2 linked regions of the Reyranella humidisoli genome follow. Each later gene encodes a partner of the first gene's protein in a complex. Links are inferred from orthologs where the notes say so. Each region holds a gene or a part of one and is shown on either strand. Other genes may lie near its edges.

Evidence for each region.
Region 2: the proteins of KQ910_RS05860 (region 1) and hfq are in contact, whole or in part, in a crystal structure (PDB 3VU3), measured with the Escherichia coli proteins. The link is inferred for Reyranella humidisoli from one-to-one orthologs.

What each region holds. Positions count from the first base shown.
Region 1 is NZ_JAHOPB010000001.1:1,200,451-1,212,578, reverse strand. What follows is about bases 3,226-6,113. They hold KQ910_RS05860 (catalase), read right to left. Parts: upstream 5,776-6,113; coding sequence 3,676-5,775; downstream 3,226-3,675. Other genes in these bases: mnmE (tRNA uridine-5-carboxymethylaminomethyl(34) synthesis GTPase MnmE), read right to left, coding at 5,847-6,113; ligD (DNA ligase D), read right to left, coding at 3,226-3,672. Outside these bases: KQ910_RS05875 (ABC transporter ATP-binding protein), read left to right, coding at 1-64; non-homologous end joining protein Ku, read right to left, coding at 66-968; more of ligD, read right to left, coding at 1,066-3,225; more of mnmE, read right to left, coding at 6,114-7,190; KQ910_RS05850 (ComEA family DNA-binding protein), read right to left, coding at 7,187-7,540; KQ910_RS05845 (sugar ABC transporter substrate-binding protein), read right to left, coding at 7,552-8,457; KQ910_RS05840 ([protein-PII] uridylyltransferase), read left to right, coding at 8,501-11,293; KQ910_RS05835 (Bug family tripartite tricarboxylate transporter substrate binding protein), read right to left, coding at 11,308-12,128.
Region 2 is NZ_JAHOPB010000003.1:316,637-323,028, reverse strand. What follows is about bases 1-2,908. They hold hfq (RNA chaperone Hfq), read left to right. Parts: upstream 1-1,285; coding sequence 1,286-1,531; downstream 1,532-2,908. Other genes in these bases: hflX (GTPase HflX), read left to right, coding at 1,533-2,891; KQ910_RS25040 (HAD family hydrolase), read left to right, coding at 523-1,179; dat (D-amino-acid transaminase), read left to right, coding at 1-526. Also shown: KQ910_RS25025 (co-chaperone GroES), read left to right, coding at 2,960-3,247; KQ910_RS25020 (inositol monophosphatase family protein), read left to right, coding at 3,253-4,086; mazG (nucleoside triphosphate pyrophosphohydrolase), read right to left, coding at 4,100-4,948; KQ910_RS25010 (hypothetical protein), read right to left, coding at 5,023-5,679; KQ910_RS25005 (MBL fold metallo-hydrolase), read right to left, coding at 5,764-6,392. UniProt on the Escherichia coli protein: RNA chaperone that binds small regulatory RNA (sRNAs) and mRNAs to facilitate mRNA translational regulation in response to envelope stress, environmental stress and changes in metabolite concentrations.

The sequences.
Region 1 (12,128 bases):
CGGCTTCCGCCATATCCTGGTCGACGGCGTCATGCAGCCGGTCGCGTGGGAGCGGCGCGGCTGACTCAAGCCGCGCTTCTGCGGGACGCGGTCTTCTTGCGAGCTTTCTCCGCTTTCGGCTTCGCCGTCTTCCGCCCCTGCGCTTCGAGGAAGCGGTCGGCCTTGTCGCGCGAGGGACCACCGCCACCCCTGAGGCTCCTCTTCAAGGCTTCCATGAGATCGACAACCTTCTCCTCGTCCTCCTCCGGCGCCTCGGAAACGACGGGCTGGCCCTTCTTCTTCTTTGCGATCAGCTCGCGCAGCGCATCCTCGTAGCGATCCTTGAAGCGCGACGGATTGAACCTGGCGTCCTGCTGCTCGATGATCTTCTCGGCGATCTGCAACATGCGGGTGTCAGGCTTTGGCAGGCTGCGGTCGAACACCTGCGACGTCTCGCGGATCTCGTCGTGGGTGCGCAGGGTCGTGAGCAGGATGCCCTTGTCGCGCGGCTCCAGCGCACAGATGCGCTCGCGCTGGTGCATGACGACGCGGCCCAGCGCCACCTTCTTCTGCTTCGCCATAGCAGCCCGAATCACCGAATAGGCTTCGATGCCGGTCTTGCCCGACGGCGCGAGATAATAGGGCTCGTCCCAGTAGATCCGGTCGATCTCCGACGCATCGACGAATTCCTCGATGTCGAGAATGCGCGTCGATTCCAGGCGCACCGCGTCGAGCTCCTCCTTGTCGAGCAGCACGTACTTGTTCTTGGAGACCGCGAAGCCTTTCACCAGATCGGCGCGATCGACGGGCTTGCCAGTGCCGGCATCGACCGTCTGCATGCGGATGCGGTTGTTGGTCTTCGGATTGATGAGATTGAAGTGGATGTCGGCGCTGCGCTCGGTCGCGGTGTAGAGCGCGACCGGGCAGGTCACCAGCGAGAGACGCAGGTGTCCCTCCCAGGTGGGACGCATCGCTTTCTGCTTGGCCATGTTCGACTCCAATCAGTTCGTGTCATCCCGAGCGCAGCGAGGGATCCTTAAGCGGTCAAAGAGGAAGGATCCCTCGCTACGCTCGGGATGACACCGATTAAAATTTCACGAGCTTCTCGATCGCGGCGCGCAGGGGCTTCGCCGACTTCGCATAGTCCTTCCACGGCTTGTTGCGCTTCAGGAGCGCCGGCGCAGTGCGCACGGTGAACTTCATCGGATCGAGTCCCGCCTTTACCTGCGTCCATGCGATCGGCATCGAGACTGTGGCGCCCGGACGCGCGCGCGAGGAGAGGGGTGCGACGGCGGTCGCGGTGCGGTCGTTGCGGAGATAATCGAGGAAGATCCGGCCGGTCCGGACCGCCTTCGACATTTTGATAACATAAAGTCCGGGCTCGTCCTCGGCGACCCGCCGGCAGATCTCTCGCGCGAAGGTCTTGGCTGTATCCCAGTCCGGGCTCTTCCTGTCGTCGATGAGCGGCACCACGACATGCAGGCCCTTGCCGCCGGTCGTCTTGCAGAAGGGCACGAGACCGAGCTTCCTCAGTCGAGCGGCGATCTCGCGTGCGCCGGAAATGACCGCCGCGAACTTCACGTCGGGCGCCGGGTCGAGATCGAACACCAGGCGGCCCGGCCGCTCGGGATGGCCCGGCTGGCAGTTCCAGGGATGCAGCTCGGTCCCGCCCATCTGCGCCACGGCGGCCAGTCCCTCGACGCGGTCAATCTGGAGATAGGGCTTCCTGTCGCCTTTCACCTTCACCTCGTCGAGAAGGTTCGAGGAGCCTGGCATGGAATGGCGCTGGAAGAACTTCTGCCCGCCGTCGATTCCGTCGGGCGTGCGCACGATGGAGCAGGGGCGGCCGGCGATGTGGTCGATCATCCAGTCGCCCACCGCCTCGTAGTACTCCGCCAGCTCGAGCTTGGTGACGGGCGGCTTCTCGTCGGGCCACAGCGGCTTGTCGGGATGGGATATCGACACGCCCATCACGATGGCCCGATCCGACTTGGCGATCGAAGGCTTGGCCATCTTCGTCTTCTCCGGATCCGCCGCGACTTCCGCCTCGACCTCCTCGGCCGGCTTGTCGCTGCGCAATCCCTTGAACGCAGCCTGCCGGATGTTGCCGGCACCGGTCCAGCCGGCGAACTCGATCTCGGCCACCAGGTCGGGCTTCGCCCAATGCATGTTGGCTTCCTTCGGCGGGCTGGCACCGGCCGCGAACGGGCTGGTCTTGCTCGCCACGGCACGCAGCTTCGGCATCAGCGAGCGCATCACGCTCTCGCCGAAGCCGGTGCCGACGCGGCCGACATAGACCAGTTTGCGGTCGTTGCCCTCGCCGCGATGGACGCCGGCGAGCAGCGAGCGCAGGCGGCGGCCTTCGCTGGTCCAGCCGCCGATCACCACCTCGTGGCCGGCGCGGCACTTGGCCTTGGTCCAGCCATTACTGCGGCCGGACTTGTAGGGCGCGTCCAGCTCCTTGGAGACGATGCCCTCGAGGTGCATGCGGCAGGCCGATTGCAGCACCGCATCGCCGCCGGTCTCGAAATGATCGACGTAGCGCAGGCCCGAATGCTTGCCCTTCATACCGTCGAGCAACGTCTTCAGCCGCGTCTTGCGCTCCGAAAGCGGCAGGGGGCGCTGATCCTCGGCTTCGAGGAACAGCAAGTCGAAGGCGAAGAAGATCAGGTCTTCCGACTTGTCGTTGGAGAGTGCGGCCTGCAATGCCGCGAAATCCGGCGCGCCATGGCTGTCGAGTGCAACAGCTTCGCCGTCGAGGATGCAATCCGGCAACGCCTCTGCCTGCTGGGCGATCGTCGAGAATTTCCGCGTCCAGTCGAGACCCTTGCGCGTGCGCAACGTCGCCTCGCCATCCTCAACGCGAAGCTGCAGCCGGTAGCCATCGAACTTCACCTCATGGGCCCAGCCCGCCCCGCCGGGGACGCGTTCGACCAGCTTGGCCAGCTGCGGTTCGACGAACTTCGGCATGGAGGCAACCTTCTTCGCCTTTGCCTTGCTCTTCGGCGTCGAAGCTGTGTTTCCGCCATTCTTCTTGTTGCTTTGCCAGACCGCGCCCGCGCCGCGCTTCTTGCTCGTCATGAACGGCTTGGGCGCCTTGCCGGTGCCCAGTGCGATCTCCTTCAGGGTGCGTCCCGAAGCGATTGACTTCGGGTCCTTCAAGACCTTGTCGTCATCGCCTTCATGCGCAGCATCATCGCGATGCTTGATCAGCAGCCAGTTGGTGCGGCCCCCACCTTTGCCACCCTTGCGGTCCCACTTCATGCGGACCAGGACAAAACCTCCCTGAAGCCGTTCGCCTGCAAGGGTGAACTTGAGATCGCCGCGCTTCAGTCCCTCGTGCGGATCGCCTTCTGGAATCCAGTAGCCGCGATCCCAAAGCTGAACGGTGCCGCCGCCATATTGACCTTCGGGAATCGTGCCCTCGAAGTCCCCGTAATCGAGGGGGTGGTCCTCGACTTCGACAGCCAGCCGCTTGATCGTAGGATCGAGCGACGGGCCCTTGGTCACGGCCCACGACTTGAACGTGCCGTCGAGTTCCAGGCGCAAATCGTAGTGCAGCCGCGTCGCGTCATGCCGCTGGATGACGAAACGCAGCTGCTTCGATTTGGGGACGGCCGCCTTGCCCGACGGCTCTTCCGTCAGGCTGAAATCACGCTTGGCGCGATAGGAGGCAAGCCTGTCGTTCCGCATGGATCACCGCTGGGGGCGCACCAGTTTGTCGCGCTCCCAGATCTTGTGCTTCTTCGCCGTGGCAATGAAGCCCTCGATGCCGTTCTTGCCGTCCAGCGCGATGACGCCCATCGCGGCATCGGTGTCGATGCCAGCCTTGTCGAGCAGAGGATTGGTCGCCGCGTTGAAGCCGATGGCCTTGAGATGACCGAAGGCATCGCGCAACCAGTCGATGGCCGCAGCCACGCCCAGCAGCTCCTTCGCGCCCGCCTCCGAGGGCAGGGCAACGACGGCGTCGAACAACACCGACGGCGCGCCATCGAGCTGCATGTCGGGGACGAGGCCGTTGCCTTCGAGCTTGCCGACCTTCGGCGCCACCAGCTTGAGGTTGGCACCCTCCTTCTTCAGCGCCTGCCGTAGCTTCTGGACCGCGTTCGCATCGCTGCCGTCGGTGACCAAGACGGCGACCGTGCGTCCCTGCACCGTCTTGGGCGCCTTTCCGATGATGCTGAGGGCCGGCGACGGATCGAGATCGTCGCGCGGCGGCACGGCCGGCGTGATCTTGTCGGCCTCGCCCACCATGCCCATGGCGGTTGCGACCCGCTTGCCGAGTTCCGGCTCGATCAGGTCCAGATGGCCCAGCATGCGCGTACGGATCGCCGGGGTCTCTACCTTGCTCAGTTCGAAGGTGAAGGCGCTGACGATGTGGCCCTGTTCGGGCGGCGTCATCGAACGCCAGAACAGGCGGGCCTGCGAGTAGTGATCGGCGAAGGATTCGGGACGCTCCCGCGTCTTGGGCCCGGCGTTCGGATCGGGGAAGCTCGCGAAGCCTCGCGTCGGGTTCTCGCGCGGGCCGTTGGGATCGAGCGAGTTGGGCTCATAGGCAACGCGGCCCGGCGGCACCGCCATGCGCATGTGACCGTCGCGCTGGAAGTTGCGCATCGGGCAGACCGGCTTGTTGATCGGGATCTCGTGGAAATTCGGCCCGCCCAGACGGCTGAGCTGGGTGTCGAGATATGAGTGAAGGCGGCCCTGCAGCAGCGGATCGGGCGTGAAGTCGATGCCCGGGACGATATGGCCGGGATGGAAGGCCACCTGTTCGGTCTCGGCAAAGAAGTTCACCGGGTTCTCGTTCAGCACCATGCGGCCGATCGGCGTGAGCGGGATGATCTCTTCCGGGATGAGTTTGGTCGGATCGAGGATGTCGAAGTCGAGCTCGTCGGCCGTCTTCTGGTCGAAGGCCTGGATGGAGAGCGTCCATTCCGGATAGTCGCCGTTGTCGATAGCTTCCCAGAGGTCGCGGCGCTGATAGTCGGGATCGGCACCGGCGAGCTTCACCGCCTCGTCCCACAGGGTCGAGGCCACGCCGAGGCTGGGGCGCCAGTGGAACTTGACGAAGGTCGATTCGCCTTGGGCGTTGACGAGCCGGAACGTATGGACGCCGAAGCCTTCGATATGGCGCAGCGAGCGCGGAATCGTGCGGTCCGACATAGCCCACATCAGCATGTGCATGCTCTCGGGCATCAGCGAGGCGAAATCCCAGAACGTATCGTGCGCCGAGCCGGCCTGCGGGAAGGCGCGATCGGGCTCCATCTTCACCGAGTGGATCAGGTCGGGGAATTTGATGGCGTCCTGGATGAAGAACACCGGGATGTTGTTGCCGACGAGGTCGAAGTTGCCCTCCTCGGTGTAGAACTTCACCGCGAAGCCGCGCACATCGCGCGGCGTGTCGACCGAGCCCGCGCCGCCGGCCACCGTCGAGAAGCGGACGAAGACTTTAGTGGTCTTCTTGGGGTCCTGCAGGAATTCGGCCTTGGTGAACTTCGACAGGTTCTTGAAGGGCTGGAAGTAACCGTGCGCGCCGCTGCCACGGGCATGGACGATGCGCTCGGGGATGCGCTCGTGATCGAAATGCTGGATCTTCTCGCGCAGCACGAAGTCCTCCAGCAGGGTCGGACCGCGCGCGCCGCTCTTCAGCGAATTCTGGTTATCGGAGATCGCGACGCCCTGGTTGGTCGTCAGCGTCTGGTTGGCAGATGTTGTGGTCTGGTGGGTTTCGCCGCCGGGGCGGGCTTCCGAAGGAGCCTGGGACTTCGACGCAGTCTTGGATTTCCGCACGATCATGCCTCACTGTTCACAGCTTAAGCTGCGACCTGAACGGCGCGTGCTCCGACTCGTTCCCGCCGCCTTGTCGACTACTTGCCGATACAGAAGTCGCGGAAGATCACGTCGAGCAATTCGTCGAGGCGCACCGCGCCGGTAATGCGGCCGATGGCCCGCAGAGCAAGGCGCAGGTCCTCCGCTGCCAACGCCACCTCAGGCGCACCCAGGGCACGCTCCAGCGCAGCCTGACAGTCGACCAGGGCCTCGCGATGGCGCACTCGTGTCAGCGGCGGCGCGCCGGCGCCGTCCTGCATCGATGCCTCGGCAGACTGTTCCAGCCGGGTCAATAACTCGGGCAGGCCGGCGCCGCCCGTTGTCGACAGGGCCACGATCCCAGAGGTCGCAACGGGCGCAAGATCGGTTTTGTTCACCACGACGATGTCGCGTGCCGGAGTCCAGTGCTCGGTCGACGCGATGATGGCCTGCATTTCCGCCCGCCAGTCGCCGGACGCGTCGAGCACCAGCACGCGCAGGTCGGCCGCGGCGGCCCGGGCGCGGGCGCGGCGCACGCCTTCCTGCTCGATGGCGTCGGTCGAGTCGCGCAGGCCCGCGGTATCGGCCAGCACGACCGGCCAGCCGCCGAGATCGAGATGGATCTCGATCACGTCGCGCGTGGTGCCGGCCGTCTCCGACACGATCGCCGCCTCGCGCCGGGCAAGGAGATTGAGCAGCGAGGACTTGCCGGCGTTGGGCGGGCCGATGATCGCGATCGACAGGCCGTCGCGCAGCCTCTCGCCACGCCGATCCTCCAGATGCGCCGCGATCTCTGCCTGGAGCCCGGCGATTGCGACCCGCACCTCGTCAGCCAGGCCCTCGGGCAGATCCTCGTCGGGGAAATCGATCGCGGCCTCGAGATGCGCCAGCGCCCGCAGGCCCTTACCGCGCCATTCCTCGTAGAGCCGGTGCAGCGCGCCATCCATCTGCTGCAGCGCCTGCCGCCGCTGCGCCGCCGTCTCGGCCGCAACCAAGTCGGCGATGCCCTCGGCCTCCGTGAGGTCGAGTTTGCCGTGCTCGAAGGCGCGGCGCGTGAACTCGCCGGGTTCGGCCAGCCGGCAGAAACCGAGATGGGCAATCGCGTCGAGCGCGGCCCCGACCACGGCGCGGCCGCCATGAAGGTGCAGCTCGACCATCGGCTCGCCCGTCTCGGTGTTAGGTGCGGCGAACCAGACGACCAGTCCCTTGTCGATCGCCTCGCCACTGACGGGATCGAGGATCGTGCGCAACACCATGCGACGCGGCGTCGGCAATGACTTGCGGGTGAGCTGTTCCAGCGCGTCGCCCGCGCGCGGGCCGCTCAGCCGGATCACCGCGAGCGCACCGGGATGGGCGCGCGTGGGCGTCGCCGTGCCCAGCGCGTAGATCGTGGCGTCGTTCACGTCCGCCGTGGTGCGGGTTGTGCCGGGCGCGCCGGCGGGGCGGCGGGCGGCGGGCGGGCCATCACCTTGTCGGCGATCTTCTCGTAGACCGCTTCGGGGATCAGCCGGCGCTCGACCAGGTCGGCCTTGGTCTTGAACGGCCGTGCGCGGATGATCGCGTCGGCCCGCACCTCGCCGATCCCGTCGAGCGACATGAGATCGTCGCGGCTGGCGCTGTTGATATCGATCTGGCCGGCGGGCGCGGGCGCGGCCGGCGCCGCGGGACGCGCGCCCTGGGCCAGGACCGGAGAGGCGATCGACGCCGCGCCCGTCAGGACCGCGACCGTTGCGAGGATTGCTTTAAACGACATGACGCCAGGCATTATCGCACGAAATCGGCCCAATTCGGGATGGGACGGCGCTCGAAGGGCACTTTCCAGCGGTGACAATTCGACCGGTCGATCAACTCTGCCGGCACCATGATCTCGGCCGGTACGGGCTGGCCGGCAAGATGACGAAGGACGGCCTGGGCGGCGATGGACGCGATGTTGAAGGCGCTGAAGTCGACGCTGGCCAGCATGGTCCCGCGTTCGATGTGATCGATCGCTGCCGGCAGTCCGTTGATTCCGACGACCGTCGCGGTCCGTCCGGCTTCCTCCAGGGCCTTCAGCGCGCCGAAGGCCATGACGTCGTTGGCCGTCCAGACACCGTCGATCCGGGGATGGTCGCGCAGCAGTTCGGCCATGGCCGCGCGCGCAGGTACTTCCTGCAGATAGCCGACTCGCGAGCCCACCAGCTCGATGCCAGGGTTTTCCGCCAGTGCCCGCTTCAGACCCTCGGTGCGATCCCGCGCGGTGCGGGCACCCGGCGTACCGTCCAGCGCCACGACCTTTCCGGTCCCGCCCAGACCCTGGAACAGGGCACGGGCGATCGTCTCACCCACCCGAACGTCGTCCGATCCGACGAAGGTCACGACGGGCACATTCATGCGGTTGATGAACACCCCCACCGGGATGCCGGCTGCGGTGATCCGCGCCACATCCTCCGCCATCGCGACATCGTCGGTCGGGTTGAAGAGGACGGCGTCCGGTCGCGCCGCGAGCGCCTCGGCCACCAGCGCCTTCTGCTCGCCGACATGGTCAGGCGTCGCGGTCACATAATGCACCGTGCGGGCGCCGGCTTGCGCCGCGGCCCTTTCGACGGCCAGCCGGGCCGCATCGTAGGCGGGATTCACACGGTTCTTTGTGAAAACCGCAAGGATCGGAGGACGGGTCGAGAGCGGGCTCATGGCCCTACTTTAGACCAGCGGCGCCCTGTAGTATCCGCCGGCCATGGCCCAGCCCTACGACAATATTCCCGACCGCCGTGTCATCGTCCGGCGCCGCAAGCTCGAGGAGGGCCTCGCCCGTCTGGCAGAGGACATGCCGCCTGGAGGTGAGCCGCCGCGCGCGCCAGTCCTGGCCCTGCTGCGCGATGCCCTGACCGCGGGCCGGGCGGAGATCCGCCGCCGCTTCGAGGAGCCGGGCCCGTTGAAGAACGACGGGCCGGCGGTACTGGCGGCCACGTCCTACCTCATGGACCAGATCATCCGGGTCCTCTACGACTTCGCCGACCAGCATGCCTATCCGGCGGCCAATCCCAGCGCCGGTGAGCGGCTGGGCCTTGTGGCGACCGGCGGCTACGGCCGCGGAGAACTGGCGCCGCTTTCCGACATCGATCTCCTGTTCCTGCGTCCCTACAAGCAGACGCCACGCGGCGAGCAGATCGTCGAGTTCATGCTCTATCTCCTGTGGGACCTCGGCCTGAAGGTCGGCCACGCGACCCGCACGGTCGATGAGAGCCTGCGCTATGCCGAGCGCGACCAGACGATCCGCACGGCATTGCTGGAAGCGCGCTATCTCTGGGGCGATCGCGCGCTGTTCGACGAGCTGCAGCGCGGCTTCGCACAGAAATTCTATACCGGCGACGGGCGCGACTTCGTCGATGCCAAGCTTGCCGAGCGCGACCAGCGTCATCATCGCATGGGCGATTCGCGCTATGTCGTCGAACCCAACGTCAAGGAAGGCAAGGGCGGGCTGCGCGACCTGCACCTGCTGTTCTGGATCGCCAAGTATCTCTATCGCGTCAGCGAGCCGGGCGAACTGGTGGCCAAGGGCGTGCTCACCAGGGAGGAAGCGCGGCACTTCGAGCGTGCCGAGCGTTTCTTGTCGACCGTGCGCTGTCACATCCACTATCTGACGAACCGCGCCGACGACCGCCTGTCGTTCGATCTACAGCGCGAGATTGCCGCGCGCCTCGGCTACCAGGACCGTCCGGGCAGCCGGGGGGTCGAGCGCTTCACCAAGCATTACTACCTGCATGCCAAGACGGTGGGCGACCTGACGCGCATCTTCGTCGCCGCGCTCGAGGACAGCCGGCGCCGCAAGCCCAAGCTTGCCGCGCTGTGGCAGACGTTGCGGCCGCGCGAACTCGAAGGCTTCCGGCTCGATGGCGAACGCCTCGCGGTGGCGACGCCCGATGCCTTCGCCAAGGATCCGGTGGCGATCCTGCGCCTGTTCCATGTTGCTCAGGAAAACGATCTCGACATCCATCCCGCGACCCTGCGGCTGATCACACAGAACATCCGGCTGGTCGACCGGCTGAGGAACGATGCCGAAGCCAACCGGCTCTTCATGGAGATGCTGACGTCGCGCCACGATCCGGAGACGACACTGCGGCGTCTCAACGAGGCCGGCGTGTTCGGCCGCTTCGTGCCCGACTTCGGTCGCGTCGTCGCGCAGACGCAGCACGACATGTACCACACGTATACGGTCGACGAGCACACGATCCGCGCCATCGGCATCCTCTCGAAGATCGAGTCCGGCGTCCTGAAGGAAGACCATCCGCTGTCGGCCGACGTGGTGCACAAGATCCTGTCGCGCCCCGTTCTCTACCTCGCGGTGCTGCTGCACGACATCGCCAAGGGTCGCGGGGGCGATCATTCGGTGCTGGGTGCCGATGTGGCGATGCAGTTGGGTCCGCGCCTCGGCCTGACGGCCGCCGAGACGGAAACCGTGGCCTGGCTGGTCCGCTATCACCTCGCCATGTCCGGCACCGCCTTCCAGCGCGACCTGATGGATCCCAAGACCATCGAGACCTTCGCGGCCCTTATCCAGTCGCCCGAGCGCCTGCGCCTGCTGCTGGTCCTGACGGTGTGCGACATCCGTGCGGTCGGCCCGAACGTCTGGAACAACTGGAAGGCCGCGCTCCTGCGCCAGCTCTACAATGCGACGGAGCAGGTTCTCTCGGGTGGCACGCTGAGCGGTGGCCGTGCCGAGCGGATCAAGCACATCCAAGGTGAGATTTCCAAACGGCTGGCGGGTTGGAGCGATGCCGACAAGGAAGCGCATTTCGCGCGCGGCTACGCCTCCTACTGGCTGTCCTTCCCGATCGACACGCTGGCCCGCCAGGCCGAGCTGGTGCGCGGCGCCGAGCGGGCGAAGCAGCCTCTCGCCATCGAGCACCGGGTCGACGACGAACGCTCGGTGACCGAGGTCACGATCTATACGCTCGACACGCACGGCCTGTTCGCGCGCCTCGCCGGTGCCATGGCGATCAGTGGCGCCAACATCATGGATGCCAAGATCTTCACCCTAGCCAACGGCATGGCGCTCGACACGTTCTGGATCCAGGACCTCGAGGGCAAGCCGTTCGATGGCCCGCAGCGGCTGGCGCGACTGGCCGCGCGCGTCGAGCTGGCGCTGTCCAACCGCCTCGACATCCAGCGCGAACTCGACAGCCAGCGCGGCTCATGGCCCAAGCGCGACCGGGTCTTCACCGTCGAGCCGCGCGTGCTCATCGACAATAACGCGTCCGACACCTTCACGGTGATCGAGGTCAACGGCCGCGACCGGCCGGGCTTCCTGCACGTCGTCACGCGTGCGCTGACGCGCCTCAACCTGCAGATCGCCACGGCGCACGTCACCACCTACGGCGAGCGCGCGGTCGACGTGTTCTACGTCAAGGACCTGTTCGGCCTTAAGGTCGTGAATGCCGACAAGTTGAAACAGATCGCCGCGACGGTCGAAGCCTCCATCCGCGACTTCGACACCCGCTTCGACCCGATCGCGAAGGCGGCGGAATAGCGCTGGGGCGCGCGTCACTCCGGCTTGAAGTTGGCTTCCTTCAGCAGCGCGGTGTTGGTCTCGACTTCCGACTTAATGAAGGCGGCAAAGTCCTTCGGGCCACGCGCGGTCGGCACGATGCCGAGCGAGGTGGTCTTGTCGACGAAGGCCTTGTCCTTTGAGACTTCGGCCATGCCGGCCGCGAGCCTGTTCACGATCGCATCGGGCGTGTCCTTGGGGGCCCATACGCCGTACCAGGAACTCAGGTTGAAATCCTTGAGGCCGACTTCGGCGCTCGTCGGAATGTTCGGTGCGAGCGGGGTGCGCTCCTTGGACGTCACATACAGGCCCTTCGCGCGGCCCGACGTGGCGAGCGGCAGCAGCGCCGTCCAGGGATCCATGAAGAACTGGACGCTGCCGGACATCAGGTCGGTATTGGCCGGCGCGGTACCCTTGTAGAGGATCTGGTCGAGAGGGATGCCGATCCGCTTCAGCCAGGCGAGTGTCGCGATGTGTCCGGCCGAGCCGCCGGAGGAGATCGCCACGAAGAACTTCTTCGGGTCCTTGGCGACGGCCGCCATCGTGGCCGCGTAGTCGTTTCCGGGCACGTTGTTGTTGGCCAGCATCACCAGCGGCGCCTCGCCCGCCTGGGCAATGGCACGGAAATCAGTCTGCGGATCGTAGGGGCAGGACGGGACCACCGTCTTGCCCAACACGAACAGGCTGGCGTTGAACAGGACGGTGTAGCCATCCGGCTCGGCGCGGCGGACCATCTCGGAACCGATGGTGCCCGAGGCGCCCCCGACATTCTGGATGACGATCTGCTGGCCGAGCTTCTCCGACAGGAACTGCGCGG
Region 2 (6,392 bases), on another replicon or contig:
CGTGCTCACCACCAAGGCGACCAAGCACATTGTGGCCGATGCCGGCGCCGGCGTCGCCGTCAAGAGCATGCCCGACATCCGCTGGGAGCGTTGCGACATCAAGACGGTCGCGTTGCTGCCCAACGTACTGGCCAAGCAGGCCGCGCGCGAGGCCGGTGCCTACGAAGCCTGGCTGCTCGACGAGAAAGGCTGCGTCACCGAGGGTGCCTCGACCAATGCCTGGATCGTGACGCAGGACGGCGAACTGATCACGCGCCAGACCGACAATGGCATCCTGTCCGGCATCACGCGCACCACGCTCAAGACGATCTGCAATTCGCTCCAGCTCAAGCTGGTCGAGCGGCCGTTCAGCCTCGAGGAAGCGAAGAAGGCCAAGGAAGCCTTCATCACCAGTGCCACCTCCTTCGTGACGCCGGTCGTGAAGATCGACGGCGAGAAGGTCGCCGACGGCAAGGTCGGTGCCACGGCGCGCCGTCTGCGCGAGGAGTATGTCCGCTTTTCCGAGGCGGGAGAGGCCGTGACGTGAGCCGGCCGGCCGGTCTTGAGCCTCCGCGCGCGGTTCTCTTCGACTGGGACAACACGCTGGTCAACACCTGGCCGACGATCGTCGAGTGTTACCGCGACACCTTCACGGCGCTGGGCCTGACGCCCTGGACGTCGGCCGAAGTGCAGGACCGCGCCCACGGCTCGTTGCGCGAGTTGTTCCCGGCGCTGTTCGGTCCGCGCGCGGCCGAGGCGGAAAAGGTTTTCTACGACACGTTCCTGCGCATCCACCTGGAGCGGCTGGAGCCGCTCGACGGCGCCGCCGACCTGTTGGCGCACTGCCATGCCAAGGGCTGCTACGTGGCCATCGTCAGCAACAAGGTGGGCGACAACCTGCGCGCCGAGGTAGCCCATCTCGGCTGGGGCCAATGGATCGCCAAGGCCGTGGGCGCGCGCGACGCGGCCCGCGACAAACCAGCGCCGGACCCCATCTATCTGGCACTCGACGGCACGGGAATTGCCCCTGACGAGAACGTGTGGATGGTCGGTGACACCCAGGCCGATCTCAAAAGTGCGCATGCGGCAGGGTGTCTTCCGGTCCTGGTGGGAGGCGCAGAGCAACTGACTGCGGCCCTCCTGGAACATCCGCCGAGACTGCGCGCGCGTAATTGTCATGAGTTGGTGGCATTGCTTTGAGACCAACCTCCCCTATATTTGAGGCAACTCGGTAGCGGGGAGGGACCCCGTACCTTCTGACCGGCGACCCCTCGGAAGCCGGCTGCCCAGCAAGAGGCCAAAAAATATGAGCGAAAAGGCACAGAACGTTCAGGACGTCTTCCTGAACCACCTTCGGAAGAACAAGACTCCGGTCACGATCTTCCTCGTGAACGGCGTGAAGCTGCAAGGCATCGTCACGTGGTTCGACAACTTCTCGGTGCTGCTGCGCCGCGACGGTCACTCGCAGCTTGTCTACAAGCATGCGATCTCGACCATCATGCCGGTCACGCCGGTGCAGCTGTTCGACGGGGACAAGGCCGACGCAGGCTGATTTGATCGACCAGTTCGAAGAAGACGACCAGGAAAAGCGCACTCGCAAGCCGTTGGAAACCGTGCGCCCCGCGACGGTGGCTGCGGTCGTGTGTCCCTACATGGCAGGCCCGCGCGGTCGCGGCAGCGATCGCGACAGCACGGCCAAGCTCGAGGAGGCTGTGGGCCTGGCCCGCGCCATCGACCTCGACGTGCGGCTAGCGCAAGTCGCGCCGCTGCGGCAGGTCACGCCGGCGACGCTGATCGGCAAGGGCGTGGTGGCGCGCATTGCCGCGGCGGTCGAGGAGCAGGGCATCGGCCTTGTCGTGGTCGACGACAAGCTTACCCCCGTTCAACAGCGCAACCTGGAGAAGGCCTGGCAGACCAAGGTCATCGACAGGACCGGCCTGATCCTGGAGATATTCGGCGCGCGCGCCCGCACCCATGAAGGCCGGCTGCAGGTCGAACTGGCGGCGCTCGACTACCAGCGTGGCCGCTTGGTGCGCTCGTGGACCCATCTCGAACGCCAGCGCGGCGGCTTCGGCTTCATGGGCGGTCCCGGTGAATCGCAGATCGAGATCGACCGCCGCCTGATCGGCGAGCGCATCGTGCGCATCAAGCGTGACCTCGAAGCTGTACGCAAGACGCGTCAGGTCAATCGCGCCGGCCGCAAGAAGGCGCGGCTGCCGACGGTGGCGCTGGTCGGCTACACCAATGCCGGCAAGTCGACGCTGTTCAACCGGCTGTCCGGCGCCGACGTCATGGCCAAGGACCTGCTGTTTGCCACGCTCGACCCGACCATGCGGTCGATCAAGCTGCCCAACGGCAAGGGCTGCGTGATCTCCGACACGGTGGGCTTCGTTTCGGACCTGCCGACTCATCTCGTGGCCGCCTTCCGCGCGACGCTCGAAGAGGTGATCGAGGCCGACCTGATCGTGCATGTGCGCGACATCTCCCATCCCGACAGCGAGCAGCAGCGCCTCGACGTCGAGGAAGTGCTGCACGAGTTGGGCGCGCTCGAGGAGGGGGCGGGACGTCCCTTCATCGAGGCGCTGAACAAGATCGACGCCCTGCCGGAGGACATGCGGCAGGTGCTGGAAACCCGTACCGCCACGGGCGCCGAGCGCGCCCGCCAGTATCCGGTCTCTGCGTTGACGGGTGAGGGCGTGGACCAGCTCATGAACGCCATCGCGGACCTGCTGGGCGCTGCCGGCGAGGCGCGCGAAGTCTCCGTGCCGCTCTCCGACGGCGCGACCATCGCCTGGCTCTACCGTCACGGCGAGGTCCGCAGCCGCCGCGACGACGGCGAAACCGCCTGGCTGACCGTCGCTCTCGACGAGGCAGCCTCCGCCCAGTTCGAGCGTCGCCAGCTGGCGCGTTGACACCCGGCGGGCGCACTTCCTATAAGCGGCAAAATTCCGAACACCAAACTCAGGACGAAGGAAACACCATGAAATTCAAGCCCTTGCACGATCGTATTCTGCTGAAGCCGGTGGCCGCCGAGACCCGCACCAAGGGCGGGCTCATCATTCCCGACACGGCCCAGGAAAAGCCGATGCAGGGCAAGGTCGTCGCGGTCGGCAAGGGCCGCCGCCTCGAGGACGGCCGCCTGCAGGAGCTGGGCGTCAAGGTCGGCGACACGGTCCTGTACGGCAAGTGGTCGGGCACCGAGGTCAAGCTCGCCGGCGAAGACCACGTGATCTTGAAGGAAGAGGACCTGTTCGGCGTCGCCGGCTGAGGCCGATGCTCGACGCCGGCGCCTCCCAGCGGGTCGCCGAACTCATGCGCGAGACGGCGGCGGCCGAGCTGCTGCCCCGTTTCCGCAATCTTTCGAAGGAAGACGTCCGGCAAAAGCGGCCGGGCGACATCGTCACCGTTGCCGACGAAGCGGCCGAGCAGCGGCTGGCTTCCGGGCTGGCAAAAATCCTGCCCGGCGTGCCGGTCGTGGGCGAGGAGGCCGTCGAGAAGGATCCGGGCCTTCTCGACCTGATCGCCCGGCCGGGTGAGGCCTGCTGGATCGTCGATCCGCTCGACGGCACCTCGAATTTCGCCGCGGGCCGCGACCGCTTCGCCATCATTGTCTGCCTGGTGCAGGACAGGGCCGCAATCGCGGGCTGGATCCTCGACGTGCCGCGCGACCGCCTGGCTGTCGCGCATCGGGGCGAAGGCGTCACCTTCGACGGCGCCGCCGTGCGCGGCCAGCCGGCCGATGCGCCGCTGAACGGCTTCGTCGGCTACAAGATCGCCAAGGCCTTCGACGAGCAGTTGAGCCCCGGACACCGTTCACGACTGGGCCAGATCACCACGCTGCGCTGCGCCGGCGCCGAATACCTTGAAATTCTCGCGGGGCGCGCAGATTTTAGCCTGTACCGTATGACCAAACCGTGGGATCACGCGGCCGGCACGCTGATGATGCGTGAAGCCGGCGGCGGCGCCGTCCAGTTCGGCAGCGGTCCCTACATGCCGGCCCAGCCAATCCACGCCGGACTGATCGCGGCTTCCACCGAGGAGGCGCTGACCGAGGCGAGGACGCTCCTCGAAGCCTCGAACATGCCGCTGCTGGCACGGCCCTCGTAGCCGCCCACGAGGCTCAAGCCTTCGACTTGGCTTCCTGCCAGAGCGTCTCCATTTCCTCGAGACTGGCGTCGGCCGGCTTGCGGCCAGCTTCGGCCAGCCGGCGCTCGATATGGCGGAAGCGCTTCTCGAACTTGTCGTTAGTGGCCCGGAGTGCGACCTCGGGATCGACCTTGCAGTGCCGGGCAAGATTCGCGACCGCGAACAGGACATCGCCCAGTTCGTCGGCGACCTTGGCCTGTTCGACCTTTCCGGCCTCGAGCTCGGCGCGCAACTCGTGCAATTCTTCCTCGATCTTGTCGATGACCGGGCCGATCGTGGCCCAGTCGAAGCCGACCCGGGCGGCACGCTTCTGGATCTTCTCGGCGCGCATCAGGGCGGGAAGGGCGCGCGCCACCCCATCGAGGGCGCCGGCCGAAGCCTCTGCCGCCGCGCTGCCGTCGCTGGCGGCCTTGGCCGCCCGTTCGGCGGCCTTGCGGGCCTCCCAGGATACCGTCTGGGCGTCGGCGGTCTTGATGTCGAGGTCGCCGAAGACGTGTGGATGGCGATCGACCATCTTGTCTGCGATCGCGGCCGCCACGTCGTCGAAGCCGAACGCCTTGGCCTCGCTGGCGATCTGGCTGTGATAGACGACCTGGAGCAGCAGGTCGCCGAGTTCTTCCTTGAGCGCCGGGAGGTCGTCTCGCTCGATGGCGTCGGCGACCTCGTAGGCTTCCTCGATCGTGTACGGCGCGATGGTGCGAAAGGTCTGGTCGATGTCCCAGGGGCAACCATGCTGGCGGTCGCGCAGCCAGGCCATCACCGCGAGCAGCCGCGGCAGCGGTTCCTTGGGCAGGGATTCCGGGGTGGGTTTGCCTGAAGTCATGGCGTCGGACTCATTCCCAATTATCGTATAATATATATTATGACAAATATAGACTATCTATAATATACATGGCTCTACCAGTCTATCCGCATGTTCTGCGTTATCAACGCCAGGAGTTGCAGGCCGCGGCTCGCCTCGTTGGCCGGCATGCCGAGCGTCACCAGGACGCCGACCTTGGGGTTCCGCGGATTGGGCACGACCAGGTCGAATACGGTGCGCGGACCGCTGTCCGTCGGTCCCTTGGGCACGTTCTCGTAGACGATCACGAAGCTGCCGTCCCCGAGTTTGCGGGCCTGCGCCTGGACACCCGGCCGGCGGGCCTTCATCGAGCCGGTCTTGGTGGCGGTGTAGTGCTCCGCGTCCTTGACGCCCTCATAGGCGAAGTCGACCCGCCAGACGATCAGCCGGATGCGCTTGTCGAGCGTGTAGGCGATGCCCCGCTCCTCATCCTCGTTCGCCTGCCAACCCATCGGCAGCAGCAGTTCGACCTTCACCGAGCCGAACCGAAGCCGGACGGCCTGGCTGGCCTGGTCGATGCCGAGGACGCGGGTGAAACTCTGGCTGGTGCCGCCGCCGATGCTCTGCTCGCCGCGGGTGTAGCTCGAGCCGTTGTCAGGCGTGCCGAAATCCCGAAACGTGAGCCCGCCAGCATCCAGCCGGTCAGCCGCCAGGGCCGCGAACGGAGCCGCCAGCGGGGCCAGGCCGAGCGCTACGGCGACCGTCAGGAACATCCGGCGTCCGGACTCCTTTCGTTTCCGCTCGCGCGTCAGGTGAGAATCGTCCGATATCCATCTGGAATATAACAATTCTTCACCCTAGAGATCGATCTGGAGACCGTCATGGCAAGGCGTCACGTGGTCCGGCGTCGTCCGGTCGACTTCCGCATAGTCCATATCGACATGCATGTTGGTCAAGAAGGCCCGGCGCGGCTTCAGCCGTTCGATCCATTCCAGCGCCCGGTCGAGATGGGCATGCGTCGGGTGCGGCCGGTAGCGCATGGCGTCGACGATCAGCACCTCGACGCCCTCCAGCAGCGCCAGCGATTCCTCCGGCAGCGCCACCACGTCGTTGGCGTATCCCAAACCGCCAAAGCGGAAGCCCAACGACGGGATGGTGCCGTGATCCTGGAGGAACGGCACAACGGGAAGGCCGGCGGCCGTGAAGGGGCCCTCGATCACCGTATGCTGATAGATCGGATTGTAGAATCCCGAGCCCTCGGCCTGGAAACAGTAGCCGAACCGCCGGAGCAGCACCGCATGGGTGCGCGCATCCGACCACGATTCGATCTGGCCCTGGCGCAGCGCATAAGGCCGCAGGTCGTCGATACCGTGGACCTGATCGGCATGGTCGTGGGTCCAGATCACCGCGTCGACCCGCTCGACCTCGGCGTCGAGGAGCTGGCTGCGGACGTCGGGCGAGGTGTCGACCAGCACCGTCTGGCCCT